DNA from 4 places in the Tardiphaga sp. 813_E8_N1_3 genome. Region 4 is predicted to be linked to each of the others. Evidence: riboswitches for the same ligand, from Rfam matches in the RefSeq annotation. Region 4 holds a riboswitch; each other region holds the start of a gene.
The links. A riboswitch is a leader RNA that binds a small molecule or an ion and turns the genes downstream of it on or off. The one in region 4 is predicted to bind cobalamin.
Positions count from the first base shown of each region.

Region 1: it holds a riboswitch for cobalamin, as region 4 does, so the genes downstream of both, AB8A33_RS21620 (ribonucleoside-diphosphate reductase subunit alpha) here and AB8A33_RS25880 (TonB-dependent receptor) in region 4, are expected to answer to the same signal.
Region 2: it holds a riboswitch for cobalamin, as region 4 does, so the genes downstream of both, metE (5-methyltetrahydropteroyltriglutamate--homocysteine S-methyltransferase) here and AB8A33_RS25880 (TonB-dependent receptor) in region 4, are expected to answer to the same signal.
Region 3: it holds a riboswitch for cobalamin, as region 4 does, so the genes downstream of both, AB8A33_RS06560 (DUF1636 domain-containing protein) here and AB8A33_RS25880 (TonB-dependent receptor) in region 4, are expected to answer to the same signal.

Region 1 is NZ_JBPWQE010000001.1:4,555,151-4,562,978, forward strand. It holds gene AB8A33_RS21600 (TetR/AcrR family transcriptional regulator) at 1-624, opposite strand, end outside; gene AB8A33_RS21605 (AzlD family protein) at 797-1,114, opposite strand; gene AB8A33_RS21610 (AzlC family ABC transporter permease) at 1,111-1,860, opposite strand; gene AB8A33_RS21615 (ribonucleotide-diphosphate reductase subunit beta) at 1,973-3,097, opposite strand; gene AB8A33_RS21620 (ribonucleoside-diphosphate reductase subunit alpha) at 3,259-6,192, opposite strand; cobalamin riboswitch at 6,312-6,528, opposite strand; gene AB8A33_RS21625 (glycosyltransferase family 87 protein) at 6,578-7,825, opposite strand.
Region 2 is NZ_JBPWQE010000001.1:2,862,406-2,870,233, reverse strand. It holds gene AB8A33_RS13715 (protein-L-isoaspartate(D-aspartate) O-methyltransferase) at 69-719, shown strand; gene AB8A33_RS13710 (peptidoglycan DD-metalloendopeptidase family protein) at 828-2,234, shown strand; cobalamin riboswitch at 2,405-2,616, shown strand; gene metE (5-methyltetrahydropteroyltriglutamate--homocysteine S-methyltransferase) at 2,721-5,096, shown strand; gene AB8A33_RS13700 (ATP-binding protein) at 5,160-6,131, opposite strand; gene yajC (preprotein translocase subunit YajC) at 6,324-6,695, shown strand; gene secD (protein translocase subunit SecD) at 6,740-7,828, shown strand, end outside.
Region 3 is NZ_JBPWQE010000001.1:1,398,668-1,406,495, forward strand. It holds gene cobT (nicotinate-nucleotide--dimethylbenzimidazole phosphoribosyltransferase) at 1-1,023, opposite strand, end outside; cobalamin riboswitch at 1,123-1,313, shown strand; gene AB8A33_RS06560 (DUF1636 domain-containing protein) at 1,423-1,866, shown strand; gene cobU (bifunctional adenosylcobinamide kinase/adenosylcobinamide-phosphate guanylyltransferase) at 1,863-2,393, shown strand; gene cobW (cobalamin biosynthesis protein CobW) at 2,394-3,407, shown strand; gene cobN (cobaltochelatase subunit CobN) at 3,423-7,145, shown strand; gene cobO (cob(I)yrinic acid a,c-diamide adenosyltransferase) at 7,142-7,768, shown strand.
Region 4 is NZ_JBPWQE010000001.1:5,471,591-5,479,418, reverse strand. It holds gene AB8A33_RS25885 (PepSY domain-containing protein) at 1-457, opposite strand, end outside; gene AB8A33_RS25880 (TonB-dependent receptor) at 460-2,730, opposite strand; cobalamin riboswitch at 2,837-3,028, opposite strand; gene AB8A33_RS25875 (alkaline phosphatase D family protein) at 3,172-4,740, shown strand; gene typA (translational GTPase TypA) at 4,984-6,807, shown strand; gene maiA (maleylacetoacetate isomerase) at 7,053-7,718, opposite strand; gene AB8A33_RS25860 (flavin monoamine oxidase family protein) at 7,812-7,828, shown strand, end outside.

The DNA.
Region 1 (7,828 bases), 920 kb from region 4:
GCGGGCACGGGCATCCATCACGCCGACGGCCCGCAGCGCCAGCAGCGTGACGGTCTGCACCGCGTCGCGCAGCTTGGCCTGATCCTCCAGATTGTCCGGCGCCATCGGCCCGACCAGCGCTTCATGTAACGCGCCGAGCAGTGCGGCGGCTGCGAGCGCCGTGTCCTGCGCCGGCAAATGGCCGGCGCGAATGGCGGCTGAAATGCGGGATTCGATTTCGCCGGCGATCTCGCGGCGACTGGCCAGTCGCGACTCCGTCACATCGACCTCGACCGGCTCGGCCAAGATGCCCCACGACAATTTGCGGTGAGAGACGACATGCACGGCCACCGTGGTCACCGCAGCAGCGAGCGCCGATGACGGTCCCGGCGCGGCATCCGCAGCCCGGCGGATCGCGGCGAGTTCGTCGCGCGACACGTCAGCGATAAGTTCAGAAATCAGATCGGCCTTGGACGGGAAATAACGGTAGACCGTGCCCGCCGCGACGTTGGCGCGAACCGCAACCGGCGCGATCTGGACCGCCGCCATGCCACCTTCGGCACAGGTTTCGCGCGCCGCCGCCAGAATGGCGCTGCGCCGCGCCGCAAGCCGCTTCACGACTTGATGGGTCCGTCGGTAAACCATGAGCGTTCTCGTCCCCGGCACCTCTTGGCCAACCTGACGGCTGTCACAAATAAGGTGCGTAACTTCAAGGTTTTGAGCGAACTCCGAGGTGCTCGCGATAAGAACTGAACACTAGTTCAGACTCATTGACAAGGTGTTTTGCGCATGGCGGGATTCAACTTTTCGGGTAGGCCTAGCCGCCAAATCCGAGCGCGCGGGCGGCCGCAGCCACGGCCATGCCGGTGATGACGGCAATGAAGTCGTTGCGGCGGATGATGGTCACAGCCATGGCGGCCAGAATGGCGAATACCACCACCGGCCCGCCGTTGACGGCCACTGGCAGCGCGGCAGCAACGATGATCGAACCCGGCAATGCGTCGAGCATCCGCCGCACCCGCGGCGTCACATTGACGTAACCCATGAGCCAGTAGCCACCGAGGCGCGAGGCCACCGTGACCGCCGTCATGACAGCGAAAGCGATCATGACATCGCTGCGCAAGAATTCCGTCATGCGGGTACATCCGTCGGACGTTGCGGCTCGGGCTCATCCATCAGCCCGGCACTGATCGCACCTGACAACGCACCGGCGATGATGAACCACCAGCCGGGCACCAACCAATGCACCGCGAGGGCAACGACGCCCGACACAACCCAAGGAATGGCACAGCGGGGACCCTTCCATGCGGGCACCAGCATCGCGGCATAGAAGGCCGGCATCACCAGATCGACGCCATACTTTCTCGGGTCAGTGAGTTGCTCGGCGAGCAAGAAGCCCGGGATCGCCGAAAACAGCCAGGTGAAATACAGCACGATACCGCCGCCGAGATAGAACGACGCATCGGCCCCGCCATGATCGCGATAGCGCATCGCGGCGAGCCAGCCGCCGTCGGTCACCAGCAGCATCGACGGATAGGCCTGCCAGGCCGGCAGCGTGCCGAACCACGGGCGCAGCGTCGCACTCATCAGGAAGAAGCGGATGTTCACCGTGAGCGTCAGCAGCGCCAGCGTCGCGATCGCGCCCGGCGTCAAAACATCAGGCCATGACTGCACCGCAACAAATTGCGATAGCCCGCCATAGACCGTCGCCATCATCACTTCGACTTCGACGAGCGAGAGGTTCTTCTGCGCACACAACGCACCGAACGCCATGCCGAAAGCGAGCGTGCCGGGCAGCATCGGCCCGATAGCGATGATGCCGGGCACGATAGCAGCCGTCGACCAATAGGCTGGTGCTTTAGGGATGTGGGTGGCGTGCATCGACTGATCCGCGTGATGCCGAAAGGCGAGATCATGCCTGCGGGCATCACGCGATCAGGTCAAGCGATGCGGATTCATATGCGCCATGCAGCGGCGGATATGAGACCAAAGACTACTCCCAGTTCAGCGCGCCACCATTTTGGTATTCGATCACCCGGGTCTCGAAGAAGTTCTTCTCCTTCTTCAGGTCCATGGCTTCCGACATCCACGGGAACGGATTTTCCGTCTCGTTGAACACCGGCGCGAGGCCGATCTGGGCGCAGCGACGGTTGGCGATGAAGTGCATATAGGTCTCGCACAGCGCCGCATTCAGTCCGAGGAAGCCACGCGGCATGGTATCTCGACCATAGGCTGCTTCAAGCTCGGCGGCCGTGCGGATCATGTCGCGGATTTCCTCCTGGAACGCCTTGGTCCAGAGATGCGGATTCTCGATCTTGATCTGGTTGATGACATCGATACCGAAGTTCAGGTGAATCGATTCATCGCGCAGGATGTACTGATACTGTTCGGCGATACCGACCATCTTGTTGCGGCGGCCGAGCGACAGGATCTGCGCAAAGCCGGTATAGAACCACATGCCTTCGAAGATCACATAGAAGGCGACAAGATCGCGCATGAAGGCCTGATCGGTCTCCGGTGTACCGGTCTTGAAGTCGGGATCGTCGAGATGCTGGGTGTGCTTGAGAGCCCAGGCCGCCTTCTCGGTGATCGACGGCACCTCGCGATACATGTTGAACAGCTCGCCCTCATCGAGGCCGAGACTCTCGACGATGTACTGGAATGTGTGGGTGTGCACGGCTTCCTCGAACGACTGTCGCAGCAGATATTGCCGGCATTCCGGATTGGTGAGGTGACGATAGATCGCCAGCACGATGTTGTTGGCGACAAGACTTTCCGATGCCGCGAAGAAGCCGAGATTACGCTTGATCGCGCGGCGCTCGTCCTCGGTCAGGCCATCGCGTGACTTCCACAGCGCGATATCGGCCTGCATCGAGACTTCGGTCGGCATCCAGTGATTGTTACAGCCGGCGAGATACTTCTCCCACGCCCATTTGTATTTCAGCGGCAGCAGTTGGTTGACGTCAGCACGGCAATTGATCATGCGCTTCTCGTCCACCGAGACGCGGCCGCCGGAGCGATCGATGGTGCCGAGACCGGTTTGATCGATGGGTGTTTCCGGGAGCGGGATGAAGGCGGGCGCCTTGGAGGCGGATGAAGTGTCGGACCAGTCGAGCATAAAAGATATCCTTGGAAATCGGTCGCGCCGAGCGCGGAGAGAGCGAAATGTTTTGTGCCGTGATTGCGAGCGAAGCAAAGCAATCCAGACGCCTCAAGACGAAAGACTGGATTGCTTCGTCGCCAAGAGGCTCCTCGCAATGACGCTGAGTGAAGCGTGCCTTACTGGCACGCCTCGCATTCGGGATTGTCGATCGAGCAGGCCATTGCGACGTTCAGCTCTGGCGCGGTGACGGCAGACGGCTGAACGAGGATCGGCGCCCCCGCCGTCTTCGCTGCTGCGACCGTTGCTGACACGGCATTGAGCTTGCCGTCGGTGCCCTTCAGCGTCGACTTCTCCACATGCGTGGCACTGCGCGAGCGCAGGTAGTAGGTCGTCTTCAATCCCAGCGTCCAGGCCAGGCGATAGAGCTGGTCGAGCTTCTTGCCGGATGGGTTGGCAATATAGAGATTGAGCGACTGCGCCTGATCGATCCATTTCTGCCGGCGCGAGGCCGCCTCGATCAACCATGCACTATCGATCTCGAACGAGGTCGCATAGAGCGCCTTGAGGTCATCGGGCACGCGGTCGATCGACCCGACACTGCCGTCGAAATATTTCAGGTCGGAGACCATGACTTCGTCCCACAGGCCCCTCTTTTTCAGATCGCGCACAAGGAAGGCGTTCACCACCGTGAAATCACCTGACATGTTCGATTTGACATAGAGGTTCTGATAGGCCGGCTCGATCGACTGCGCGACGCCGCAGATGTTGGAGATCGTCGCCGTCGGCGCGATCGCCATCACGTTGGAATTGCGCATGCCGGTGTCTTTCACCCGTGCACGCAGGCCGCTCCAGTCGAGCGTGATCGAACGATCCATCTGCACGCCGCCCCGCGCCTCCGCGAGGATTTCTATGGAGTCGATCGGCAGGATGCCGCGGCTCCACAGCGATCCGTCGAAGGACGGATAGCGACCGCGCTCGGCGGCGAGATCGACCGAGGCCGAGATGGAATGGAAGGCAATCGCTTCCATGCTGGTGTCGGCAAAGGCCACGGCCGCGTCCGACGCCATCGCGATGCCCTGGACCTGCAGCGCATCCTGGAAGCCCATCAGGCCAAGACCCACCGGACGATGCTTGAGGTTCGAGCGGCGCGCTTCCGGGATGGTGTAGAAATTGATGTCGATGACATTGTCGAGCATGCGCATCGCGGTCGTCACGGTGCGCTTGAGCTGCGCATGGTCGAGACCATCCTTGCCGATGTGATTGAGCAGGTTCACCGAGCCGAGATTGCAGACGGCGACTTCGTCGTCCGACGTGTTCAGCGTGATCTCGGTGCAGAGATTCGACGAATGGATCACGCCAGCATGCTGCTGCGGCGAACGCAGGTTGCAGGGATCCTTGAAGGTGATCCAGGGATGGCCGGTCTCGAACACCATGGTCAGCATGCGGCGCCAGAGATCAGTCGCACGCACCTTCTTGAACACGCGGATCTCGCCGCGCGCAGCCTTCTCCTCATAGGCCGCATAACGTTCGGCAAAGGGCTTGCCATAGAGGTCGTGCAGCTCCGGCGTCTCGTCGGGCGAGAACAGTGTCCATTCGCCATCAGCTTCGACGCGCTGCATGAACAGATCCGGCACCCAGTTGGCGGTGTTCATGTCATGGGTGCGGCGGCGATCGTCGCCGGTGTTCTTGCGAAGATCCAAGAACTCTTCGATGTCGATGTGCCAGGTTTCCAGATAGGCGCACACCGCGCCCTTGCGCTTGCCGCCCTGATTGACGGCGATGGCCGTGTCATTGGCAACCTTTAGGAACGGGACCACGCCCTGGCTCTCGCCATTGGTGCCCTTGATGTGGGCGCCGAGACCGCGCACGCGCGTCCAGTCATTGCCGAGACCACCGGAATATTTCGCCAGCAGTGCATTGTCCTTTACCGACTTGAAGATGCCGTCGAGATCGTCGGCCACCGTGGTGAGGAAGCAGGACGACAGTTGCGGCCGCTGCGTGCCCGCATTGAACAGCGTTGGCGTCGAGGCCATGAAGTCGAACGACGACAGCAGATTGTAGAATTCGATGGCGCGGGCTTCGCGGTCGATTTCGCGCAGCGCGAGGCCCATGGCAACGCGCATGAAGAAGGCCTGCGGCAATTCGATGCGATTGCCCTGCACATGCAGGAAGTAACGGTCATAGAGCGTCTGCAAGCCCAGGAACTGGAACTGAAGGTCCCCATCCGGCTTCAGCGCGGCGGCGATTCGCTTGAGATCGAAACGCGCGAGTTCAGGATCGAGCAGCTCGGCCGCAATGCCGGTCTTGATATAGGCGCCGAAATATTCGGCGTAACGCGTCGTCATATCGGCCTGCGACGCGTGCGTCGGCGTGCCTCCGACAAAGGACAGGACTTCCGTGCGCAGCTTGTCGAGCAGCAGGCGGGCGCTGACGAAGGTGTAGTTCGGCTCCTGCTCCACCAGCGTGCGCGCGGCCATGATGCCGGCCAGCGCCAGCTCATCCAGCGTAATGCCGTCATAGAGATTGCGGCGGGTTTCCTCCAGCACGGGCGCAGCATCGACGCTGTCGAAGCCGGCGCAGGCTTCGTTGACGATCAGCGCCAGACGCGCCGAATCGAGCGGCGCGCGGGTGCCATTCGCGAGCGTGACATGCAGCACCGGGGCAGTGGAGACGAGCGCCGGCTTGGCGGCCAGTTCCTCGGCGCGGGTACGGGCGCGTTCCTCGCGATACAGCACATAGGCGCGGGCCACCTTGTGGTGCTCGCTGCGCATCAGCGCCAGCTCGACCTGATCCTGCACGTCCTCGATGTGGAAGGTGCGGCCTTCACCGACGCGGCGCGTCAACGCAGCCACGACTTCGCCGGTCAACTGTTCCACCGCCTCATGGACGCGGCGCGATGCGGCCGCCGTATGGCCCTCGACTGCCAGAAAGGCCTTGGTTATTGCGACGGAAATCTTGCTGCCGTCGAACGGCGACACCGTGCCGTTGCGGCGGATGATCTGCATCGAGGGTTCGCGCGCGGGCGCAGCGAGCGTTTCCGGCGACAGTTGAATCAGCGGCGCATGAGCCGCATCGCGGCCATTGGATAAGACGGAAGATGAATTAGGCATCGGCAAGACCCCGTGTGATGCATCAAGCAATGGGGGCTGGGGCCGAAAGGACGCTGCAAAATACACGGCGGAAATCCGCCGGCATTGCCTGCAAGCGACCGCTGGGACACCCCGCCCATAGACGTTCTGGTGTCGCGGCAGGTCTCCTGGCTCGCAGGTCAATGTCTGTTTTCAGCCTTCCCGATGCTTACGCATCAGTGACTTCAATCGAAACAGACTCACTGCTTACAGTTGCGGGGGCAGCGCCGGAATGTGACGCAAAAACAGCGTCTTCACCGACTTCCCTCTTAGCCACCAAATCTTGCGACATGGCGGACCGTGACGTCTACATTTGGTGTGATCCGCGGCGAGGTGTCAAGCGAGCATTCAGAGTCACGACAACAAATCAGGCCGGGCTGTTGGTACCGTGGACAACTCCTGATCCAGCGACGGTCGAGATCATGGCACCGTTGGCGCCGAGTGAATCGCGGATGCGAAGTCCGATCAAGACGACCACGAGCAACATCGCGGCCAAGCCAGTGGGCGAAACGGCAAATTGATAGGCAATGAGCGCCACCGTCGCGAGACCGAGCATCGGCAATTCGTAGCCGAGGAAGCCCTTCGACAGGCCGACGCGGACGATGAAGCCGAACGCGATCGCGAGAACCATCACGTCGTAGAGAAACAGATAGGGCGTCGCCAGCAGAGTCGCCGTCGCCAAGGCTGCCGCCTTCCACTCGTAGCGCACGCGGCTGCGCCACAGCCAGGCAAGCGATACCGCGAGGGACGCGATGAGCATCCATTGCAGCGTCCAGGCCAATCTCTCGCTGCCATCGAAGAAGCGCACCAGCGCGAACAGGCTCTGCATCTTGCCCCACGGCGCGCGGCCTTCGACCAGAAAGGCCTGCGAGAACATCGGAATCCAGTGGAAGAAAGCCTGCCAGCTCTCGGTGCCAAAAGCGAGCCACGAGGCACCGGCAAGCGCGACCGTGGTGACACCTGCGCTAATGAACGCGCGCCACTGCGCGGCGGCGATCAGCGCCAATGGGTACAAGAGGCCATATTGCGGCTTGTAGCTGAGCAGACCGAGACAGATGCCCGACAGCACCGGCCGCGTCGGCAGCAGCACCAACATGCCGCCGACCAGTGACGCAGTGAGAAAGCCATTCTGCCCGACGAGCACATTGGCGAGCACGACAGGAAAAGCGGCGGCGAGCAGCAGGCCAAAGGGGCGACCAACGATCGCGCGCATTACAAGCAGATAGGGCACGGCGCTGGCGACGACCCATGCGATGAAAGCGACCGGATAAGGCAGCTTGGCGAGTAATCCTGCGATGAACAGGAACGGCGGTGGATAATGCCAGCCGAAATTGCCGGGATAGGTCTGGCCGAGCACGGCGACCTGGATCTTCTTCTGGATGTCCCAGTCATAAGCCAAAGCCGGCAGGCCATCGAGCACCGAGCGGCCCGCGGACCAGACATTGACGAAATCGGTCGGCTGACCCAGCCCATCCGCCTCGATGATCCAGCCGCGGCCGAAATACATCGGAAAGAACAGGATATGGACGGCGGCGAGAGTCACACAGACGATCAACAACGCGGACGGAATCGGCCCACGTCCCGGCTCTGTCAGGTTCAACTTCGTCGTCGTCATGCG
Region 2 (7,828 bases), 2.6 Mb from region 4:
GCAGAATACATCAATCTATCTTTGCTAGATCGAGAGTGTTTCTAACCTGTGCTGCGTGAGGCCTTTCCATGATTACCGTCGGACAGCCGCCTGAACAGATGATGTTTCAGCTTGGTCTGCGGCGCCGTGGGATCAGCGATCGGCTGGTGCTGCGCGCAATGGAGGATGTTCCGCGCGATCGCTTCGTCGAGCCGAACGATCGTGCCCATGCCTGGCGGGATACGGCCTTGGCCATTGCCTGCGGTCAGACCATCAGCCAGCCCTTCGTGGTGGCCTATATGACCGAACAGCTGCAATTGAATGCTGGTCACCGTGTGCTCGAGGTCGGCACGGGATCGGGCTACCAGGCCGCGATCCTGTCAAAGCTCGTCCGCGACGTGCTCAGCATCGAGCGTTATCGTACGCTGGCCGATGCCGCCCGGACCCGGTTGGAGGCACTCGGCCTCCACAATATCGAGGTCATGCTCGGCGATGGCCTCAATCCGGCTGCCAATCTGGGATCGTTCGACCGGATCATCGTGACCGCCGCCGTGGAGGAGGTGCCCGTGGCGTTGACCGACCGGCTTGAGGAGGACGGCATTCTGGTTGCGCCGGTTGGTCCTCATAATGGCGTCCAGACCCTGGTCCGGATCCGCAAAACCGGGGATGGATTGGAGCGAAAGGAGCTTGTGGACGTGCGTTTTGTGCCAGCACTTCCGGGCATCGCGCGCGAGCTCTGAAAAAAAGTTCGTGAACGACTGTCACGTGTTGGTCGCAAGGTTAAAGGCTTGGTAACGGAGACGGTGTTTACTCAATTCAGTTGTTTGTTGCGTATGAGTGAGTAACCAATGTCCAGCGTTGTCGAGTTGCTTTACTCGCGTCGCGCTCCGCAGGTCGCGGTGCTGGCGCTGATGTCTATCGGTTTTGCGGGCTGCAGCGCCGACATGCAGACGCGTCTGTCTCAGAATCCAAGTTTTGACTCGGGGCAGTCCCGTGGCTTTGGCTGGCAAGGCGAAACCACCGGCTCGGTGCCGCAGCGGGCACCACGCGCGCCGGTCGAGCGCCAGGAACTGCCGCAGTATCAGCGCCCGGCCTATAATCCGCAGCCGCAGTATCAATCCCAGGCTTTGCCGCCGCCGATCTCGGCGCCGCAATCCTATCCGGCAGCTCGTCCGGTTGCGTCGGCTGCTCCCGTTAGCGGGGGCGGTAACGGTATGTATACGCCGCCGCCCGCACGTGCGCCGATCGAAACCACCGGCTCCACGGCGCCGCGCTCGGTTGCAGCGACCAACGGGCTTGCCCGTGATGGCGGCACCTCGATCATCGTCGGCACCAGCGATACGCTCGATGGTCTGGCGAAGCGCTACAATGTCTCGTCGGCCGCGATCCTGCAGGCCAATGGCTACAAGGGGCCGCGCGCGTTGTCGCCCGGCCAGTCGCTGATCATTCCGCGCCAGGGCGCCGCCGCAACTCCGGCCGTTGCCGCTGCTCCGAGCAAACCTGCCGCCGGCGCATCGACCACGCATTTCGTCAATCGCGGCGATACGCTGATGAGCATCTCGCGCCGGAACAACGTGCCGGTCGCCGAACTCGCGCGCGCCAATGGTTTGGCGCCGAACGCCCAGCTGAAGCTTGGTAGCAAAATCAACGTGCCCGGCGCACGTACTACGGCTTCTGCAGCTCCTGCAGCCGCGCCGCTCGCTGCGCCCGTCGCAGCCGTGACGGCTGCTCCGGCTGGCGCGGTCACGTCCGCTGCCGTGGCCCGTGTTGCTTCTGCCGAACCCGCACAGAAGGCCCGTCTCGCAAGTGCAACGACGACGCCTGAAGAAACCACGCCGGAATCGCCGACTAAAGCCGCTGACGCAACCGGCGCTTTGCCGACGTTCCGTTGGCCGGTGCGCGGCCGCGTGGTCACAGGCTACGGCGCTAAGACCAATGGCAAGTCCAATGACGGCATCAACGTCGCCGTGCCGGAAGGCACGCCGATCAAGGCTGCCGAAGATGGCGTCGTTGCCTATTCCGGCAACGAGCTGAAGGGTTACGGCAATCTGGTTCTCGTTCGTCACTCCAACGGCTACGTCACCGCATATGCCCATGCGAGTGAGCTGATGGTGAAGCGTGGTGAGACCATCAAGCGCGGTCAGGTGATCGGCAAGTCCGGCCAGTCCGGCGAAGTCACGTCGCCGCAGCTTCACTTCGAAATCCGCAAGGGATCGTCGCCGGTCGATCCGCTGCAGTTCCTCAACGGCGCGTAAACGCAATCCACGAAGTGTAGTTTGCATTCACACAAGCCCGGCCTCGTGCCGGGCTTGATGCGTTTGACCTCGGGGCTGCGGCCCACGCCAGCTCCGGAATCTTCAACGCGCCGCTGCGTGTGGGCAGAGTTAGCTCGCGCGAGCTCTGTTGACTGCCGCGCGATGTTGCCCATATGTGAACCTGTCGTGGTTCTTCGGGAAGGTTTGCCCGAAGCTAAGAGGGAAGCCGGTGAGGCGTTAAGCCAAGGCCGGAGCTGCCCCCGCAACTGTAAGCGGTGAGCCGCTGTCCATTAAAGTCACTGAGGCCCGCAAAGGTTTTGGGAAGGCCGGACAGCAGCATTGACCCGCGAGCCAGGAGACCTGCCTCGACAACATAAACGTCCTCGGGCGGGGTGTCCCGGTGGTGCGGTTGCGATTCCGCGACTGCCGTCGTGGAATCCAGACGTGTCACTTTGGCCTTTTGCCCCCAATCATTGGGGTTAAGCCATGTCTACTGTGTCAAAGTCTACCTCTTCAAAATCAACTACCTCACTCCCTGTTGCTACATTGGGCACGCCACGGATCGGTCCGCGGCGTGAGCTCAAGATGGCGCTGGAAAGTTATTGGTCCGGTGCAATCGACGAGAATGCGCTGATCGATGTCGGCGTCGGGCTGCGTGCCGCCAACTGGGCGCGCCAGAAGTCGCTCGGGGTCACGGTCATGCCGTCGAACGACTTCTCTTTCTACGATCAAGTGCTCGATACCAGCGTCATGGTCGGCGCCATTCCCAAAGTCTATGGCTGGACCGGCGGGGATGTTTCCTTCGCCACCTACTTTGCCATAGCGCGCGGATCACAAGGCGCCGCGCATGACGAGGCCTGTAAGCATGGCTCTCACACGCATGATGCGTCCCACGGTGTGCCAGCGCAGGAGATGACCAAGTGGTTTGATACCAACTACCACTTCATGGTGCCGGAACTGACGCCAGATCAAACCTTCTGTCTCGCGTCGCGCAAGCCAATCAAAGAATATGAGGAAGCGAGATCGCTGGGCTATCAGACGCGGCCTGTGCTGGTCGGGCCTGTGACCTATCTGAAGCTTGCCAAGAGTGCAGATGCGTCATTCGATCCGGTGACGCTACTCGATCGATTGCTACCTGTTTACGTCGAAGTGCTCGGAGAATTGGCCGACAGAGGCGCCGAATGGGTGCAACTGGATGAGCCATGTCTGGTGCTCGATCTCGACACGTCGGCCCAGCAGGCGCTGCAGCGGACTTATGCGGCTTTTGCCGAAGCGGTCCCGCAGCTCAGGATCATGCTGAACACTTACTTTGGCGAACTTGGCGATAACCTCGATCTGGCCCTATCGCTTCCCGTCGCCGGGCTTCATCTCGATCTGGTCCGTGGATCGGAGCAGTTTGACGAAGTCGCTGCGAAGGCACGAAAGGACCTGATCCTCTCACTCGGCGTGATCGACGGCCGCAATATCTGGCGGTCCGATCTGTCCAGCCTGCTCGATGGGCTGGAGCCCATGGTCGATCTGCTGGGGCGGCATCGCGTTGAGCTCGCGCCATCCTGTTCGCTATTGCATGTGCCGATCGATCTGGGCCTTGAGACTGATCTCGATCCGGACGTCAAAAGCTGGCTGGCCTTTTCGATCCAGAAGATGGAAGAGCTGGCCGCACTTGGAGCAGCACTGGCTGGCAGTCGCGCTGATGTTGCCGCAACGCTCGCGGCCTCGGATGCCGCGGCGGCCGCGCGACTGGCATCGTCGAAAATCCACGACCTAGCGGTCGCGAAGCGCGTCGCCTCGGTTGATGTGACCATGCGTCGGCGCGGCAGTGACTTTGCCTCACGGACGGGTGAACAGCATCAACGCTTCAAGCTACCGGCATTCCCGACAACAACCATCGGCTCGTTTCCGCAGACCCCGGAAGTGAGAAACGCGCGCGGGGCTAATGTCAGGGGCACGCTCAGCGATGCCGCCTACAAGACGTTCCTGCAGAACCAGACGGCGAGGGCTGTTCGCTGGCAGGAGAATATCGGTCTCGACGTGCTGGTGCATGGCGAGTTCGAGCGCAACGACATGGTGCAGTATTTCGGCGAGCAGCTCTCCGGCTTCGCCTTCACCAAACACGGCTGGGTGCAGTCCTATGGCTCCCGCTACGTGCGGCCTCCCGTGCTGTTCGGAGACGTGTCCCGACCGCATCCCATGACCGTCGAATGGTGGCAATATTCGCAGTCGCTGACCGAGCGGCCGATGAAGGCAATGCTGACGGGACCTGTCACGATCCTGAACTGGTCATTCGTGCGTGACGACATTCCCCGCGAAGTCGCCTGTCACCAGATCGCGCTCGCGATACGCGATGAGGTGGCCGATCTCGAAAAAGCTGGAGCCGGCATGATCCAGATCGACGAAGCGGCACTACGCGAAGGGCTTCCGCTGCGCAAATCGGAATGGAAGTCCTATCTCGATTGGGCCGTGGAGAGCTTCCGCATCTGCTCGTCAGGCGTGCGGGATGACACGCAGATCCATACGCATATGTGCTACTCGGAGTTCAACGACATCATCGATGCGATCGGTGCCATGGACGCCGATGTGATCTCCATCGAAACGTCACGTTCGAAGATGGAGTTGCTTGATGCGTTCCGGACCTACAAATATCCGAACGAGATCGGCCCAGGCGTTTACGACATCCACTCGCCGCGGGTGCCTGAAACGCGCGACATGGTCGATCTGCTCAAGCTGGCCCGGCAGCAGCTGGCGGACTCCCAGCTCTGGATCAATCCCGATTGCGGACTGAAGACCCGGAAATGGGAGGAGGTGCGGCCTGCGCTCGTGAATATGGTCGCGGCGGCGCGCGAGTTGCGAAACCTCGCCTAGAGCAAGTCGAATGCCGCCCCGTCGTCATGACGGGGCGGCATTCGCCGGTCACTTAACTGCCGGTTACTTCGTCGCCAGCTTCACGCCGAGACGGCCGGCGAGCTCCTGCACAAACTGCCAGGCGACGCGACCCGAACGCGAGCCGCGGGTGGTAGACCATTCCAGTGCGTCGCGCTCCAGCCCGGCAGCGTCGGTCTTGATGCCGTAATGGCTGCAATAGCCGCGCACCATGTCGAGATATTCGTCCTGGCTGCACTTGTGGAAGCCGAGCCACAGGCCGAAACGATCCGACAGCGACACTTTCTCCTCGACGGCTTCGCCGGGATTGATCGCGGTCGAGCGCTCGTTCTCGATCATCTCGCGCGCCAGCAGATGGCGGCGGTTCGACGTTGCATAGAGAATGACGTTATCCGGCCGGCCTTCGATGCCGCCTTCGAGCACAGCCTTGAGCGACTTGTAGGACGCGTCATTGCCGTCGAAAGAGAGATCGTCGCAGAACACGATGAAATAGAAATCCGAGGCGCGGATCTGCTCCATCAACGCCGGCAGGCTCTCGATGTCCTCGCGATGGATCTCGACCAGCTTCAAGCGGCCGGCAACGGATTTGCTGGCATTGACCGAGGCATGCGCCGCCTTGACCAGCGACGACTTGCCCATGCCCCGCGCGCCCCAGAGCAGCGCGTTATTGGCCGGCAGGCCGTTGGCGAAACGCCGGGTATTCTCGATCAGGGTGTCGACCTGCTGATTGATGCCCTGCAGCAAGCCGATATCGACCCTCGAGACCTTCGGCACGGGAGCCAGGCGGCCGTCGGGATGCCATATGAAGGCCTCGGCGCTGGCCAGAGAATCGGCATTGGAGCGCTTCGGCGCTGCGGCGGCCATGCCCGCGGCAATGGCCTCAAGGGCGAGCGCAATCCGCTCCTCCATGGGGGGAGCGGCGGCTGGTCGCGGACGTTTTGCCGCGGGCTTGACCGCGCGGGTCACAGCGGCCTTTTTGACAGGGCGGCGGCTTGTTTTATTGGGCTTTTTTGACATTTTTGACTTTCCTCAGGCCGCACCCATATCGAGGCCGGAACGCATCCGCAAGCGGTACAAATCGCAGACAAATCAGAGGGTTTACCGCCGTTGCAATTGGGACGCCGGCCGCTATAGTCCGCGCGAATTTGCCCAACCGGCCGAACGCCGACGCGTCGCCGGTTATTCCCCAGCGTTCACGAGGACTTCCCGATGTTCATTACCCCTGCGTTTGCCCAGGCTGCAGCCGGCGGCGACACCAACAGCATGCTGATGTCGCTGCTGCCTTTCGCGCTGATCTTCGTGATCATGTATTTCCTGATCCTGCGTCCGCAGCAGAAGAAGGTGAAGGACCACGCCGAGATGGTGAAGAACATCCGCCGCGGCGACACCATCGTCACCTCGGGCGGTCTGGTCGGCAAGGTCACCAAGGTGGTCGATGACGAGCAGGTTGAGTTCGAACTCGCCGAAGGCGTTCGCGTGCGCCAGCTCCGCACGATGATCTCGGGCGTGCGCACCAAGGGTGAGCCCGCCAAGGAGAAGGCGGACAAGGCTGATGCCAAGGACGACGCGGCCGCGAGCTGATGCGTTTGCGCGTCGCCATTTCAAGAATCTGACGGATCATCTCGATGTTGTATTTCACGCGGTGGAAGGCGCTGGCGGTCATTCTGACGGCGCTCGTGGTCTGCCTGTGCGCGGTTCCGAACTTCTTCCCCGAAGCCACCGTGAAAACCTGGCCAAAATGGGCGCAGCGCCATCTGGTGCTGGGTCTCGATTTGCAGGGTGGTTCGCACATCCTGCTCGAAGTCGACGCCAACTCGGTCAAGAAGGACAAGCTCGATCAGGTGCGCGACGACGTCCGCCGCACGCTGCGTGATGCCAAGATCGTCTATACCGGTCTTGGTGTTCGTGGCGACAATGTCGAAGTTCGCATCACCAAGGATACCGAGTATCAGACCGCGCTCAGCAAGCTGCGTGAACTGTCGCAGCCGCTGGGCGGCCTGATGGGGCAAAGCGGCCAGCGCAGCCTCGAAGTCTCCGACGCCGGCAACGGCCTGATCCGTCTCTCGGTGCCGCAGGCTGCGATCAATGATCGGATCCGGCAGTCGGTCGAACAGTCGATCCAGATCGTCGAGCGCCGCGTCAACGAACTCGGCACGGTCGAACCGCTGATCCAGCGTCAGGGTCTCGATCGCATCCTGGTGCAGGTGCCTGGCCTGCAGGATCCGACCCGCCTTAAGGAACTGCTGGGCAAGACCGCGAAGCTCGATTTCCGCATGGTCGACACCTCGATCCCGGCCGAGCAGGCGCAGGGCAGGGTGCCGCCCGACTCCGAACTCCTGATGAGCTCGCAGTCGCCGAAGACGCCTTATCTCGTGAAGAAGGAAGTGCTGGTCTCCGGCGCTGACCTGACCGACGCGCAGCCGGGCTTCGACCAGCGCACCAACGAGCCGATCGTCTCCTTCCGCTTCAACACATCTGGCTCCCGCAAGTTTGCCGATGCCACGGTGAAGAACGTCAATCTGCCCTTCGCCATCGTGCTCGATAACGAAGTGGTATCGGCCCCGGTCATTCGTGAGCCGATCACAGGCGGCTCCGGCCAGATTTCCGGCAGCTTCACGGTGCAGGGCGCTAATGATCTGGCGATCCTGCTGCGCGCCGGCGCACTGCCTGCGCCGCTCTCGATTATCGAAGAGCGCACCGTCGGTCCGGGCCTC
Region 3 (7,828 bases), 4.1 Mb from region 4:
CGCAACATCGGTCAGCATGCGCGCGGCGGCACGGACCACCGGCACCGCAAGCAGCGCGCCGGTGCCTTCGCCGAGCCGCAAGCCGAGATCGAGTAGCGGCTTGGCATCGAGCGCATCGAGTACGATATCGTGGCCGCGTTCGGCCGAACGGTGCGCGAAGACGCAATAGTCGCGTGCAGCCGAGCACAGACGAACGGCGAGCAATGCCGCAGCGCTGGAGATGAAGCCGTCGATGATCACCGGCCGCCGTTGCGAAGCTGCGCCGAGGATCGCTCCGGCCATGCCCGCGATTTCCAGTCCGCCGAATTCAGCCAGCACATCCAGCGGCGCCGTTGCGGCGCTGCGCGCTGCCGCTTTCGTGATCGCCGCGCGCTTGCGCGCCATGCCAGCGTCATCCTGCCCGGCGCCAACACCGATACAATCATCCAGTGGTGCCGGTGCGAGTCGATGAACCACCAATGCCGAGGAGGCCGTGTTGCCAATTCCCATCTCGCCGAGCGCGATGATGTCGGCGCCAGCCTTGATCTCGCCAACCGCGATTCTGAAACCGCGCGTCAGCGCATCGGCTGCGTGCTCTGCCGTCATCGCTGGCTCGCGCGCGGCGTTGGCTGTGCCCATGCGGACCTTGGCGTCGATCAGCTTCGGATGCACAGGCAGTTCCGCAGCGACGCCGATGTCGATCACGCGGACGTCGATGTTGTTGGCCGTGGCGAAGGCATTGGCCGTGGCGCGGCCGGCCAGATAGGTCATCACCATCGCGACCGTGACGGCCGACGGATATTGCGACACGCCTTCGGCCACGAGTCCGTGATCCCCGGCAAATACCAGCAGCACGGCATTGTCGCCGCGCGGTTCGCCAGGATGCCGGATCATGCCGAGCTGCAGCGCCAGGTCCTCGATTCTCCCCAGCGATCCCGGCGGCTTGGCCTTGCCGTCGATGACGGCACGGATGCCTGCCGCGATCTGCGGGTCAACAGGCGCAATGGCGGGCGGCTGCCACAAGGGCTGGGAATGGGCGGACATGAGGTTCCTTTTCGCGGCCTAACTGACGCAAGACGACCTGCAAGGTCAACAGGTCCGGGCGACAGTCCGTCGGCGCGGTTGACCCCGGCGCACCCGGCAGATAGCGTCTTTTGCGATGGTCCTTCCGCGTGGAAGGTGAATAGGGAAGCCGGTTTGAGGCCGGCGCTGCCCCCGCAACTGTAAGCGACGAGCCCGCGCCGGTGCCACTGGGAATTCTTCAGAATTCTTGGGAAGGCGGCAACAGGCTTTGACTCGCAAGCCAGGAGACCTGCCATCACGAACTGTGCTTTGGAGGCGTCGTCGGGGCGGGGTGCACCGGACGGGAGCGAACCGACGGCAATGCTGTCGGCGCGATCCAACAAAGCTCGTAAGCCCGTGAGGGCGTGAACTGAGCATGTCATGGATCACGACAGCGCCGATATCTCTGGCGAACAAATTTCGGTCGAACCGCCGCGCTCCGTGCCGGCTGGTCCCGTTGTCGTGAGCGTGTGCATCAGCTGCAAGGCCGCCGAAACTGGCACGATCATCGGGCCGGACATGTTCGATGCGGTGAAGGCCGCGCTCGGCGATGGCGCCGTGATGGTGCGTCCGGTGCAGTGCCTCAGCGTCTGCAAGCGACCGGCGACGGTCGCGGTGACGAGTCCTGACGGCTACACATTTTTGTTCGGTGATCTGCAGACCGACAGCGGCAGCGCGGCGTTGGTGTCCTTCGTGGAGTCCTATCAGAAATCCGACTACGGCCTGGTGCCTTGGCGCGAGCGCGCCGAGGTGCTGCGGAAGGGTATGGTCGCGCGCGTGCCACCGATGCGTTGGTCGCCTGAAGACGGGCGTGCTCCGAAATGACCGCCGCGACAACGACATTGGTGCTGGGCGGTGCGCGGTCCGGCAAGTCGTCCTTCGCCGAGGCGCTGGTCAACAGCATCGGCTTGACGAAGATCTATCTGGCGACCGCAACGGCCGGTGACGACGAGATGCATGTCCGCATCGCGCAGCATCGCAAGCAGCGCGGTGAAGGCTGGATCACGGTGGAAGAGCCGCTGGCGCTGGTCGATGCCCTGACGCGCGAGGCGACGGTCGGCCGCGTCGTGCTGGTGGATTGCCTGACACTGTGGCTGTCGAATCTAATGTTTGCCGAGCGCGATCCGGAGATCGAGGCCAAGCGCCTTGTGCGTTTTCTCGATGTGTCGCGTTATCCGATCGTTTTCGTGTCCAACGAAGTTGGCCTCGGCCTCGTGCCGGAGACACCGCTCGGCCGCGCCTTTCGCGATGCGCAGGGCCGGCTCAACCAGATCATCGCGGCCGCCGTGCCGAATGTTGCTTTCATTGCAGCCGGGCTTCCGCTCTGGCTCAAGCGTTCCCAGGAGAATTGAATGTCCCGCGTTCCCGTCACCGTCCTCACCGGATTCCTCGGCGCCGGCAAGACCACGCTGCTGCGCTCGCTGCTGACCCAGGCCGATGGCCGCCGCATCGCCGTGATCGTCAATGAATTCGGCGATGCCGGCTTCGATGGCGGTCTTGTCGAGGAATGCGCGGCAAAGGCCTGCGCGCCTGGCGATATCGTCGAGCTCACCAATGGCTGCATCTGCTGCACGGTCGCTGACGATTTCGTGCCGACCATGGACAAGCTGCTGTCTCGTGAACGTCCGCTCGACGCCATCGTCATCGAGACGTCCGGTTTGGCGCTACCGCAGCCGCTGCTGAAGGCCTTCGCGTGGCCCGCGGTAAAGACCCGCGCCACTGTCGATGGCGTCGTTACCATCGTCGATGCGCTGGCTTTGTCCGAGGGGCGCGTGACGCTGGACGAAGATGCCGTTGCCGAGCAACGCGCCAGGGACGAGGGTATCGAGCACGACGATCCCATCGAGGAAGTATTCGAGGACCAGCTCGCTTGCGCCGATCTCGTGGTGCTCTCGAAGAGCGATCTCGTCGCCCCGGAAAAGCTCGCCGAGATCGAAGCCAAGCTGAAGGCTGTGCTGCGCCCCGGTGTCAGCATCGTGCGCTCCAAGGGTGATCTCGCGCCATCGGTATTGATCGGCCTCAATGCCGCTGCCGAGGACGACATGGCCGTGCGCGTCGGTCATCACGGCGAGGAAGAAGAACACGACCATGACGATTTCGACAGCATCGTCGTTAAACCGACCGCTGCGACCAGCATCGACGCGATGCGCGCGCGGATCAGCGACGCGCTTGGCCTCGACGGCGTCCTCCGTGTGAAGGGCCATGCCCGCATTGCCGATAAATCCGCTCCGATCGTCGTGCAGGCCGTCGGCGCCCGCGTTGAACTCGCCTTCGCCCGGCCGGACGTGACGCAGGCCGAGCATCTGGTGGTCATCGGCCTCAAGGGATTCGACGGCGACGCGGTGCGAAAGGCACTCGCCGGGTAACGCAGGTTCACCCGCATGCATCTGAAGCTCGATACCTCCGGCAGTATTGACGACGGCGACGTCGCCCGCGATCTCGGGCAGGACACTGCCGACATCGTCGTGCTGTCGGCGGCGGACAGCGATCTGGCGGCGTTCAATGCGGCGCATGCGGCACTGCCCGCTGATTTCCCGAGCGTGCGCCTCACCAACATGCTGGCGCTCGGTCATCCCGCATCGGTCGATCTCTATGTCGAGCGTACGCTGGCCAAGGCGAAGATAGTGATGCTGCGCATGCTCGGCGGCATCAGCTATTGGCCCCATGGCGTGGAGAGCCTGCGCAGCGACGCGCTGAACCGCGGTAGCAAGTTCGCCTGCCTGCCCGGCGAGATGGACTGGAATGCCGAACTGGCCGCCCGCGGCACGGTCAGCAGCGACGAAACCCATGCGTTGTGGCGCTATTGCAGCGAGGGCGGTGTCGACAACGCGCAGCTGGCACTGCGCTATGCCGCGCATTTGATCGGTCACGGTGAGGAGCCACCTGCGGCACGACCGATGCCGTCAGCCGGCTTCTGGCCGAGCGAGCCTGTGACGGATAATCGCCCCAATGCCATCGTGATCTTCTATCGCGCGCTGGTCGCCGGAGGCGATACGGCGGCAATCGATGCATTGCGTCTGTCGCTCGACGCGCGCGGCCTCAATGCGGTTTGCCTCTATGTCACCAGCCTGAAAGACGAGCGCTCCGCCGCGTTCCTGCGGGCTGCGCTGGCAGCCTATCCGCCCGATATCATCATCAACGCGACGGCCTTCGCGACGGCAACCGCGCATGACGATGCCGGTGTATTGTCGGCGTCGGGCTGTCCGATTCTGCAGGTCGCCCAGGCCGGCATCTCGCGCGCCAGCTGGGAAGCGTCGACCCGTGGCCTGACACCGCGTGATCTGGCGATGCATGTGGTGCTGCCGGAAGTCGACGGGCGCATCTTCGCCAATGCCATCGCCTTCAAGGAACGCGGCACAAGCGACGGCGGCTTCGCGCCGACGACACTGCAGCCGGTGCAGGATCGCGTCGATGCCACGGCCGATCTCGCAAAGGCCTGGGTGCGCTTGCGTCGTTCGTCAGCGAGCGAACGTCGCGTCGCACTGATCCTTGCGAATTATCCCAACCGCGATGGCCGTCTTGCCAACGGCGTTGGCCTCGATACGCCGCAGAGCCTGATCGATGTGATCGCCGCCATGGCCGAAGCCGGATACATCACGGGTGACGCGCCCGATATGACGACCGCCATGATGCAGCTGTTGCAGCAGGGTCCAACGAATGCGCTTGTCGGTCGCGCGGAGCGAAGCGGTGGCGTGACGTGGTCGCTAGCTGATTATAGTGCGGCTTTTGCGACGCTGCCGGCCAATGTGCAGGTCGCTATTGAGTCGCGCTGGGGCAAAGCTGCGAGCGATCCGCATGTCGTCGATGGCGCCTTCCGCCTTGGCCTGCATCGTTTCGGCAACATCACCGTCGGTGTGCAGCCGGCACGCGGTTACAATATCGATCCGAAGAGCACCTATCACGATCCCGATCTGGTGCCGCCGCATCACTATCTCGCCTTTTATCTCTGGCTGCGCCGCGACTTTGATGCGCATGCGGTGGTGCATCTCGGCAAGCACGGCAATCTCGAATGGCTGCCGGGTAAAAGCGCAGGCCTGTCGGCCGATTGTTTACCCGATGCCGTACTTGGTCCGCTGCCGCATCTCTATCCGTTCATCGTCAACGATCCCGGCGAGGGCATTCAGGCAAAGCGCCGTGCCTCCGCCGTGATCATCGATCACCTGACACCACCGATGACGCGGGCCGAATTGCACGACGATCTGGCGCGGCTGGAGAACCTAGTCGACGAATATGCCATGGCGACCGATCTCGATCCCAAGCGCGCCGCAGTGATCGCCGAGGACATTCTGTCACTCGCCCGCGCGCAGCAGATCGATGCCGACGTTAATGTCACCCGCGACACACCGACCGGCGAGGCGCTACGCGCGCTGGACGCCCATCTCTGCGATCTCAAGGAGATGCAGATCCGCGACGGACTGCACATTTTCGGCCGCGTGCCCGAGGACGCACAGCGCAATGATCTCCTGGTGTCCATCGCGCGCCTGCCGCGCTCGGACATCAAGCCGCAGGATGCGTCTTTGCATCGCGTATTGGCCGCCGATCTCGGTCTTGGCACGTTCGATCCGCTCACCCGTGATATGGCCGATGACTATCTGGGCCCGCGCCCCGGCATTCTTGCCGATGTCAGCGATGCAGTGTGGCGCACCACAGGTGATACCGTTGAGCGCATCGAAGGACTGGCGCTGCAACTCGTGTCAGGCAAGCTACCGTGCGATCCCGCCTGGACGCGCACCGCCGTAGTGCTTGGATGGATCGATACGAAGCTGCGACCCGCCATCGATGCCTGCGGTGGCGCCGAGACGGCCGCATTCCTCAAAGGCCTCGACGGTCAGTTCGTGCGGCCTGGTCCATCTGGCGCGCCAACGCGTGGACGCCCCGATGTGTTGCCGACCGGGCGTAACTTCTTCGCGGTTGATGTCCGCGCTGTGCCGACGCCATCCGCATGGCGCATCGGGCAACTTGCGGCAGAACGGCTCGTCGAATCCTATTGGCAGGAGGCCGGCGAATGGCCGCGCGCGATCGCGCTGTCGGCCTGGGGCACGGCCAATATGCGCACTGGCGGTGACGATGTCGCGCAGGCGCTGGCGCTGATCGGCGCCCGGCCGTTGTGGGAGGAAACCTCCGGCCGTGTCACTGGCTTTGCGATCACGCCGCTGTCTGAGCTGAAACGCCCGCGCGTCGATGTGACCTTCCGTGTCTCCGGCCTGTTCCGCGATGCATTCCCGACCCAGATGGATATCATCGGCTCTGCCGTGAGTGCCGTGGCCGCACTCGATGAACCCGATGACGCCAATCCCATCGCGGCCAACGTCCGCGCGCGTGCCCGCACGCTCGAAGCTGGCGGCATGACCTGCGAGATCGCGCGGCGACAGGCGACGCGCCGTGTGTTCGGCTCCAAGCCCGGCGCATATGGCGCGGGCCTGCAGGCGTTGATGGATGAAGGCGGCTGGAGTAACCGCGCTGACATTTCCGACGTCTATCTCGATTGGGGCGGCTATGCCTACGGCAGCGGAATCGACGGCGAGGATGCGCGCGGTGAATTTGCCGAGCGGCTGAAGGGCATCGATCTCGTCGCGCAGGCGCAGGACAACCGCGAGCACGATATTCTGGATTCTGACGACTATTACCAGTTCATCGGCGGCCTTGCGGCGACAGTGCAGACGCTGCGTGGCTCGGCGCCGCGCATCGCCCATATCGATACGTCGCGGCCGGAAGCGCCGATCGCGCGGCCACTGGCACATGAGATCTCGCGCGTGGTGCGCGGTCGCGGCGCCAATCCGAAATGGATCGCCGGCGTCATGCGTCACGGCTACAAAGGCGCGTTCGAGATCGCGGCCACGGTTGATTATCTGTTCGGTTTTGCGGCCTCTACCAATGCGGTCGCCAATCACCATTTCGATCAGCTGTTCGCCTCCTATTTGGAAAATGACGAAGTTCGAGGCTTCATGGCTTCCGCCAATCCAGCGGCGCTGCGCGAGACGGCGGCGCGCTTTGCGGAAGCCATCCGCCGGGATCTGTGGACGCCGCGTTCCAACCGCGCTGCCGATCTAATCGCCGAACTTCTGCCGCAGGCACATCAAGAGATCGCAAAGGAAATCGCATGACCGAACTCGCCCACGACGACGAAGAAAATGCCCGCCACAAGATCAAGGCCGCCAAGCACAAGGCAGCGAAGGACAAGATCATGGCGACCAAGGTCGGCGAGAAGGGCCTCTTGATCGTCCATACCGGCACCGGCAAGGGCAAGACCTCGGCAGCGCTCGGCATGGTGTTCCGCCATATCGGTCACGGCTATCCGGTCGGCATCGTGCAATTCACCAAGTCACCGGAATGGGACACTGGCGAAGCGCGGCTGCTGAAGACCTTCCCGGATCTCGTCACGCTGCACATCATGGGCGAGGGCTTTACCTGGATCACCCAGGACCGCGAGCGCGATATTGCTGCAGCGACCGCCGGCTGGGAGCGCGCCAAGGAAATGATGCGCGACGACCGCCATCGTCTGGTGCTGCTCGATGAGCTCAATATCGTTCTGCGTTACGACTATCTCGATCTCAACGAGGTTCTGACTTTCCTCCGCGACGAGAAGCCGGCCGACAAGCACGTGGTTATCACTGGCCGGAACGCCAAGCCCGAGCTGATCGAGATGGCCGATCTGGTCACCGAGATGACGCTGATCAAGCATCCGTTCCGCGCCGGCATCAAGGGCCAAAAGGGCATCGAGTTCTAGAGCATGATTCCGAAAAGTGGGCGCCGGTTTTCGGAAAAGATCATGCTCATGAAAGAAAAC
Region 4 (7,828 bases):
CGTAACGCGCGGTGACACTCCATTGGTCGCGATCGACGATTTCTTCGAGTTGCGGTGATTGGCTCGCTGGATGATAGCTTGCGACTGCAAGCGCTTGTTGTTTGGAGACGTCAGTGATGGCGCGGCCATCGATGGCAGAGATCGTTTGCCGTTTGCCGTCCCAGCCGGTCAATCGATAGACCGGCTCATCGGCGATCATGTTCAATCGCAGATCGCGCGGATAGCGCGCGGCGCCAGCCTTCTTCATCGCGTCGTCGGGAGAGAGGGTAACTTTCTCCCAGGTGATGTCAGGCAATGTCGCCAGCCGCTCCGTATCGGAGAGGTTGGGAAACGCGACATACATCATCACTACGCCGGAGATGAACCACATCGCGAAGAAGAGACAGGTGACGATGCCGACCCAGCGGTGGCCGATATACAGCCACCGCCGGAGAGTGCGTGTCAGCTTGCGTGACAAGCTCAGAACCTCACGTTGACGGCGAGTTGAGCGGTGCGTGGCATGCCGAGGACCCACTGATTGTCGCTGTAGCTCGACGTCGCGTAGATCTTGTCGAACAGGTTATAGACGCGCAGTGACACCGTGGTGTTGACGTCCGGCTTCCACTGCAGGCCGGCATTGACCAGCGTGTAGCTCGGCATTTCCAGCGTATTGGCATTGTCAGCAAAGGTCTTGCCGACGATCTGCACGCCGGCATTGGCTGACCAGTTCGCTGTGAAAGCCCATGTCGCCCAGATGTTGGAGACGTTCTGCGGGACGTTGATGGGGACGTTGCCCGCATAATTCACCCCGATGGTCGCTTGCTGGAAGTCGTCATATTTCGCGCGCAGGAAAGCGGTGTTGGCGTCGATGCGCCAGCCGTGGTCGAGCGCGAGGCCGATCGAGGCTTCGATACCTCGCGACGATTGCTGGCCGACTTGTTGTACTGTTCCGCCACCGCCGGGAATGGGAGTGATCAGATTGTTCTTCACGATCTCATAGCCTGCTAGCGTCCACTCACCGCGACCGCCCCAGAACGACTGCTTGACGCCGATCTCGGCCTGCTTGCCGGTTGCGAGATCGAATTTCGCATTGGCATTGCTCGCCGAGATCAGTCCGCCGACCGTATCCACAGCCGTCGAATACTGGCCATAGAAAGCGAGATTCTGGATCGGTGTATAGACCGCGCCGACGCGCCACGAGGTCGCAGAATAGTCCCGGGTGTAACTGTTGGCGGGTTTGCGATAGTCGGTTCGCTCAATGGTCGGCTGATCTTGGCGGACGCCCGCGATCAGCGACAATTGTTCGGTGATGGCCAGTCGATTTTCGGCGAAGAACGCGTATTGATTGGCGACGCTCCTGAAGCCGGGAATCGTCGGGTCCGGGCTGCTGAACAGGCCGGGATCGAAGTTGATCGGATCGACCGATGACGATCCGCCATAGGGCGAGTTGTTGGTGTGCTTGAAGTCGATGCGATTGACGTCGAAACCGGCCAAAAACTCATTGGCCATGCCGAGCACATGGCCCTTGAACGTGGCGTCGAAGCGATCGCCGATCTGCTGCTGGTTATGGAAGATTTCGAAATATGAGCTGCGGTCGATCTGGCCCGTTGCCGGATTGAATGCGTAGTTTTCGAGCTCTTTCCAGTGCCGCTGGCTGTACATGTAATACAGCGTGTTGCGGATCGAGATGCCGTCGGCAACCTGCCATTCGGTCTTCACCTGGCTCCAGCTGTCCTGCCAGCGGATCGTGCTGTCGCCGACATTGTAATTCTTGAAGCGCAGGGCGGGATCGAACTGTCCGTTGATCAGCGGCGTGCCGAAATAGCGCATCGGGTGGCGATCGCCGTAGTCGGTCGAGATCGTCCAGACGAGGTCTTCGGTCTGCTTGATCTGTACGGTGGCATGCAGCGCGACATTCGAGTTGTTGCCGCGATCGACCCAGCCGTCCGACATGTTACCGGTAGCCGTGATGCGGTAGGCAACGTCCTTGTTGATCGGTCCGCCGCTGTCCACCGCGATGCGGCGGGTCATGTTGCTGTCGAGCGAGATTTCGGCCTGGTTTTGCGGGATCCATGACGGCATCTTCGAGACTATGTTGATAGCGCCGCCGACGGCACCCTCGCCGAACATCACGGACGCCGGACCACGCAACACCTCGATGCGTTCGGTGGACCAAGTGTCAAACGGGAAGTTGACCGTGCCCGAAGCGACGTAGAGTCGCGTGCCATCGAGCAACATCTTCACCGAATCCACGCCGGTGAAGCCACGGGTGCTGAAGGCAACGCCGCCGTTGCCGGGATCTCCGATGGCCGTTATGCCGGTGGCGTTCTGCGTCACGGCATCGAGTACGTTCTGCTGGCCGCGTTCGGCGATGGTCTCGGCCGAGATCACCTCGACGCTGGCAGGCGTCTGCAGGCGCGTCAGGCCGAGGCGGCTGCCGGTGGATGTAGTGCCCGTGAGGTTGAGCGTCGGCGCTGCGAAGACGGGGCCTGTCGGTGTGGTAACCGGCGCGCCGGTATTGGCGGCGACATTGCGCTGCTGGCGTGAGCGCGCAGCACGCGATGCATTGCCGTTCGTGGTGCGGCGTGCGCGCTGAGGCGTCGCCGACGGCTGGACTACAACGGGATCGAGCGTCTGGCTTGGCTGTGCAGCTTGCGCCCAGCTTTCGCTCGGACACAACAAGCAGGAGAGAGCAACAGAATAAAGAAAGGGAGTATGTCGCTTCAATGCGACGGGAGAAACGGAGGTCATCTACAGGACTCGCGGTTACGTGGCACGTCACCGCAAACCAAGTCGCCCCGCTGCTTTCAAACAGGCAGTGTGACTTCCACCAGGACACCCCGCCCAATGTGCTCGCGTGTGACCACGACTGGCGGCAGGTCTCCTGGCTCACGGGTCAATGCCTGTTGCCGCCTTCCCAGGTGAATACCCAGTGGCTCTTGGCGCAGGCTCGCCGCTTACAGTTGCGGGGGCAGCCGCGGAATCGGGGGATCCCCCTCACCGCATTCCCTTTTGATCCCCGAAGGGAACCGTCGCCTTCACGTTAAGGTGAAATTTCCAAATGTGTCAATCAAGTTGCTAGTCACTCGCAACGTGTGCTGACGGGTGTTGATATTGCGCATCACCTGTCATCGCAGCGTCAAGCGATTTGCCTAGAGCCACTGGTGCCAGAGCCAGGATCAGGAGTTCGCCATGGCGTACAAGTTTTCGGTATTACGTATTTCCCGCCGTCGTTTTCTCACGCAGTCAGCTGCAGCAGGCGCAAGCTTCCTGGCGATGCCTTACCTCAGCCGCGCGGCGGATCGTCCGGCCGTATCGCATGGCGTGCAGTCCGGCGATGTCGGGACGAGCAGCGGCATGATCTGGTCGCGCGCCGATCGCCCGGCGCAGATGATAGTGGAAGTCGCCACCACCGAATCCTTCAGCAATGCGCGCATGTTGCCTGTCGTCAGGGCGCTGCCTGAAACCGATTTCACGGTGAAGCTGCTGCTCGATAATTTGCCGGCCGGGCAGGACATCTTCTACCGCGTCAAATTCTGCGATCTCTCGCATACCGACATCGTCGGCGAGCCCGTGATCGGCCGCTTCCGCACCGCGCCGGCGGATCGCCGCGATGTGTCCTTTGTTTGGGGCGGCGATGTCGCAGGCCAAGGCTGGGGCATCAATGCCGATGACGGCGGCATGGTCACCTTCGCCACCATGCGCAAGCACAATCCGGATTTCCTGATCCATTCCGGCGACACGATTTACGCTGACGGCCCGATCCTGCCCGAAGCAAAATTGCCGGACGGCACGATCTGGAAAAACACCATTACGGTGCCGGAAAAGGCGAAGGTCGCCGAGACGCTCGACGAATTCCGCGCTGCGCACAAATACAATCTGCTGGACGACAATGTTCGTGCCTTCAATGCGCAGGTGCCGATCTTCGGCCAGTGGGACGATCACGAGGTCACCAACAACTGGTCCTCATCGAAGCAGTTGCCGTCATCTTACAAAGAGCGCGACATCACGCTGCTGGCCGCGCGCGGCGCCCGTGCCTTTCACGAGATGTATCCGATCTCGGTCAACCCGACCGAACCCGGACGCGTCTATCGCACGCTCAACTACGGTCCACATCTCGATGTCTTCATGCTGGACGAGCGCAGCTATCGCGGCCCCAATGGCCCGAACCTGCAGGAGACCTATGGTCCCGATGCGTATTTCATCGGCCCGGAGCAGATGGCCTGGCTGAAGCGCGCCTTGATGGCGTCGAAGGCGACCTGGAAGGTGATCGCCTCCGACATGCCGATCGGCCTCGTCGTCTATGACAATGCCGCCGACAAGAAGGGCTCGGAAGCGATCGCGCAGGCCGACGGCCCAGTGCGGGGCCGCGAGCTGGAGATTGCCGATATCCTGCGCTTCATCAAATCGGCGGGGATCCGCAACACGGTCTGGCTGACGGCCGACGTGCATTACACGGCGGCGCATTACTACAGTCCGGAGAAGGCCCAGTTTCAGGATTTCGAGCCGTTCTGGGAGTTCGTTTCGGGCCCGTTTCACGCGGGAACTTTCGGGCCGGCGGCGCTCGACAATACCTTCGGTCCCGAGGTCCGTTTCGTGAAGGCGCCGGGGCCCGACAAGCAGAATTTGCCCCCGTCGGCCGGCATGCAGTTCTTCGGCCACGTCAAAATCGACGGCCAAAGCGGCCAAATGACCGTTACCTTGCGAGATCGGGCCGATATGGCCCTTTGGGCCACGGTTCTGGACCCGAAATTGGGCTAACCATTTGGCAGATTCGCATTGTTTTTCGGCGATTTCCCCCTATATTGCGCCGCAACGCGTCCGAGTACCCGGCCCCTTCTGGCCGGGTTTGCTTTTGGAGGGATTGCCCCAGCGCGTTTTCAGACGAGGCAGTTATCGAACGCGCTCGAGCGCAAGGCCCAACTCTAATTGATCTGGCCTTTTGTCGAGCATGTCTTGTTGAACCCGCTTAAGGGCACCCAGACCGTAACCAGAAGAAGACCTATGAACCTTCGCAACATTGCTATCATCGCCCACGTTGACCACGGCAAAACGACCCTCGTCGACAAGCTGCTGCAGCAGTCGGGCACCTACCGCGATAACCAGCGCGTCCAGGAACGCGCGATGGATTCGAACGACATCGAAAAAGAGCGCGGCATCACTATTCTCGCCAAGTGCACCTCGGTGCTGTGGGATGATGTCCAGATCAACATCGTCGACACCCCAGGCCATGCCGACTTCGGCGGTGAAGTCGAACGCATCCTGTCGATGGTCGATGGCGTGATCGTGCTCGTCGACGCTGCTGAAGGCCCGATGCCGCAGACCAAGTTCGTGGTCGGCAAGGCGCTGAAGCTCGGCCTCAAACCGATCGTCGCGATCAACAAGGTCGACCGTCAGGACGCCCGCATCACCGAAGTTGTCAACGAAGTGTTCGACCTGTTTGCAGCGCTCGACGCCACCGACGATCAGCTCGACTTCCCGATCCTGTACGGATCAGGCCGCAACGGCTGGATGGCCGACAGCCCGGACGCGTCGCATGACGTCGGCATGAAGCCGCTGTTCGATCTCGTCATCAAGCATGTCGCGCCGCCGGTGGTTGAAGAAGGTGCGTTCCGCATGCTCGGAACCATCCTCGAAGCCAACCCCTATCTCGGCCGCATCATCACCGGCCGCATCTCGGCCGGTTCGGTCAAGCCGAACCAGAGTGTCAAGGTGCTGTCGCGTGATGGCAAGGTCGTCGAAACCGGCCGTATCACCAAGATCTTGGCGTTCCGTGGTCTTGAGCGTCAGCCAGTTGAACTCGCCGAAGCCGGTGACATCGTCGCCATCGCCGGCCTGCCCAAGGGCACTGTCGCCGACACCTTCTGCGATCCGTCGGTTGAAATTCCGATCCAGGCCCAGCCGATCGATCCGCCGACCGTGTCGATGTCCTTCATCGTCAACAACTCGCCGCTCGCCGGCACCGAAGGCGACAAGGTCACCAGCCGCCTGATCCGGGACCGCTTGCTGCGCGAAGCCGAAGGCAATGTCGCGCTCAAGGTCGTCGAATCCGCCGATCGTGATGCGATGGAAGTGTCTGGTCGCGGCGAATTGCAGCTCGCGATCCTGATCGAGAACATGCGCCGCGAAGGCTTCGAACTGTCGGTGTCGCGTCCGCGCGTGGTTCTCACCAAGGACGAGAACGGCAACACGCTCGAGCCGGTCGAAGAAGTCGTCATCGACGTCGATGAGGAATTCTCCGGCGTAGTCGTTCAGAAGATGAGCGAACGCAAGGCCGAGATGATCGAGATGCGTCCGTCGGGCGGCAACCGTCTGCGTCTGGTGTTCTACGCTCCGACCCGCGGCCTGATCGGCTATCAGGGCGAACTCATGACCGATACCAAGGGTACCGCGATCATGAACCGCCTGTTCCACGACTACCTGCCCTATAAGGGCGAGATCGCTGGCCGCCGTAATGGCGTGTTGATCTCCAACGACCAGGGCGAAGCGGTTGCTTACGCCATGTTCAAGCTGGAAGATCGCGGCCCGATGATGATCGAGCCGGGCTGGAAGGTCTATAAGGGCATGATCATCGGCGAGCACACCCGCGAGAACGATCTCGAACTCAACGTTCTCAAGGGCAAGCAGCTCTCCAACATCCGCACCACGTCGAAGGACGAAGCGGTTCGCCTGACGCCGCCGATCCGCATGACGCTGGAAAAGGCGTTGGCCTATATCGAGAGCGACGAGCTGGTCGAGATCACCCCGAAGTCGATCCGCCTGCGCAAGAAGCATCTCGATGCCAACGACCGCAAGCGCGCCGAAAAGACCAAGGAAGTGATCGCGTAAGCGACGAGTTTTCTTTGGCTGGTTACGAAATGCCCGGCGAAAGCCGGGCATTTTTATTTTGCACTGTCATTCCGGGGCGACCGCGCCTCTTGCGCGGGCGAACCCGGAATCTCGAAGTGGAGTTCTCACTACATCGAGGTTCCCCGCCACTCCAATTGGAGTGGCTGAGGTTCGCTCCCTCAGCTATGCTGAGCACGCGCTCTCAGTCGCTGCAATTGCAGCGGCGGGGAACGACGAGTTTGTAGCTACCCCTTCGGCGCCCCCTGTTGCTTCAACGGATCGGCCTTCGCAAACGCCTCCATCGCCTCGCAGGTGGCGACGATACGATCGATGGTCGGGATGCCTGCAATCTCGATCTTCAGCACCTTCATGGTCGCGGTGATGCTGAGCAGGCAGATGTCAGCAATGGTCACCTCGTCGCCGTGACAGAAGCGGCCGGTGGCGGGCTCGCTGGCGAGGCGCTTTTCCACGGCGGCGAGGCCCGTAGTGAACCAGTGCACCAGCCAGGCGCGCACTGCGGCGTCGTCAAAGCCGGCGGTGATGGCGAGATATTTGCGCACACGCGGTGTGATGAGCGGATGGGTGTCGGCGGCCAGCATCGCGGCGATCGAGCGCACCCGGGCGCGGCCATGCGGATCGGCTGGCAGCAGCGGCGGGCTCGGATGGATCTCGTCGAGGAATTCCAGGATCGCCAGCGACTGCGTCAGCGGCAGGTGGCCGGGCTCGATCAGGGCCGGAATCGCGCCGAGCGGATTGATCTTGAGGAACGCGTCGCCGCGCTGTTCGCCCTTGTCGAGGTCGATCACGCGCTCGTGCGCTTCCAATCCCTTCAAGTTGAGCGCGACGCGGACGCGATAGGTCGCCGAAGTCCGCCAGAAGCCGTAAAGTTCGAAATCGCGTGGGGCTGTCATGCATTTTCTCCAAGAGCCGCGGTGGCTTGAATAATTCAAGCAAGCCTTTATCCCGTTGTCACCCGTTTCCCATCCGCTGTGAATACCGACGCGATGACCAGACTGCCTTC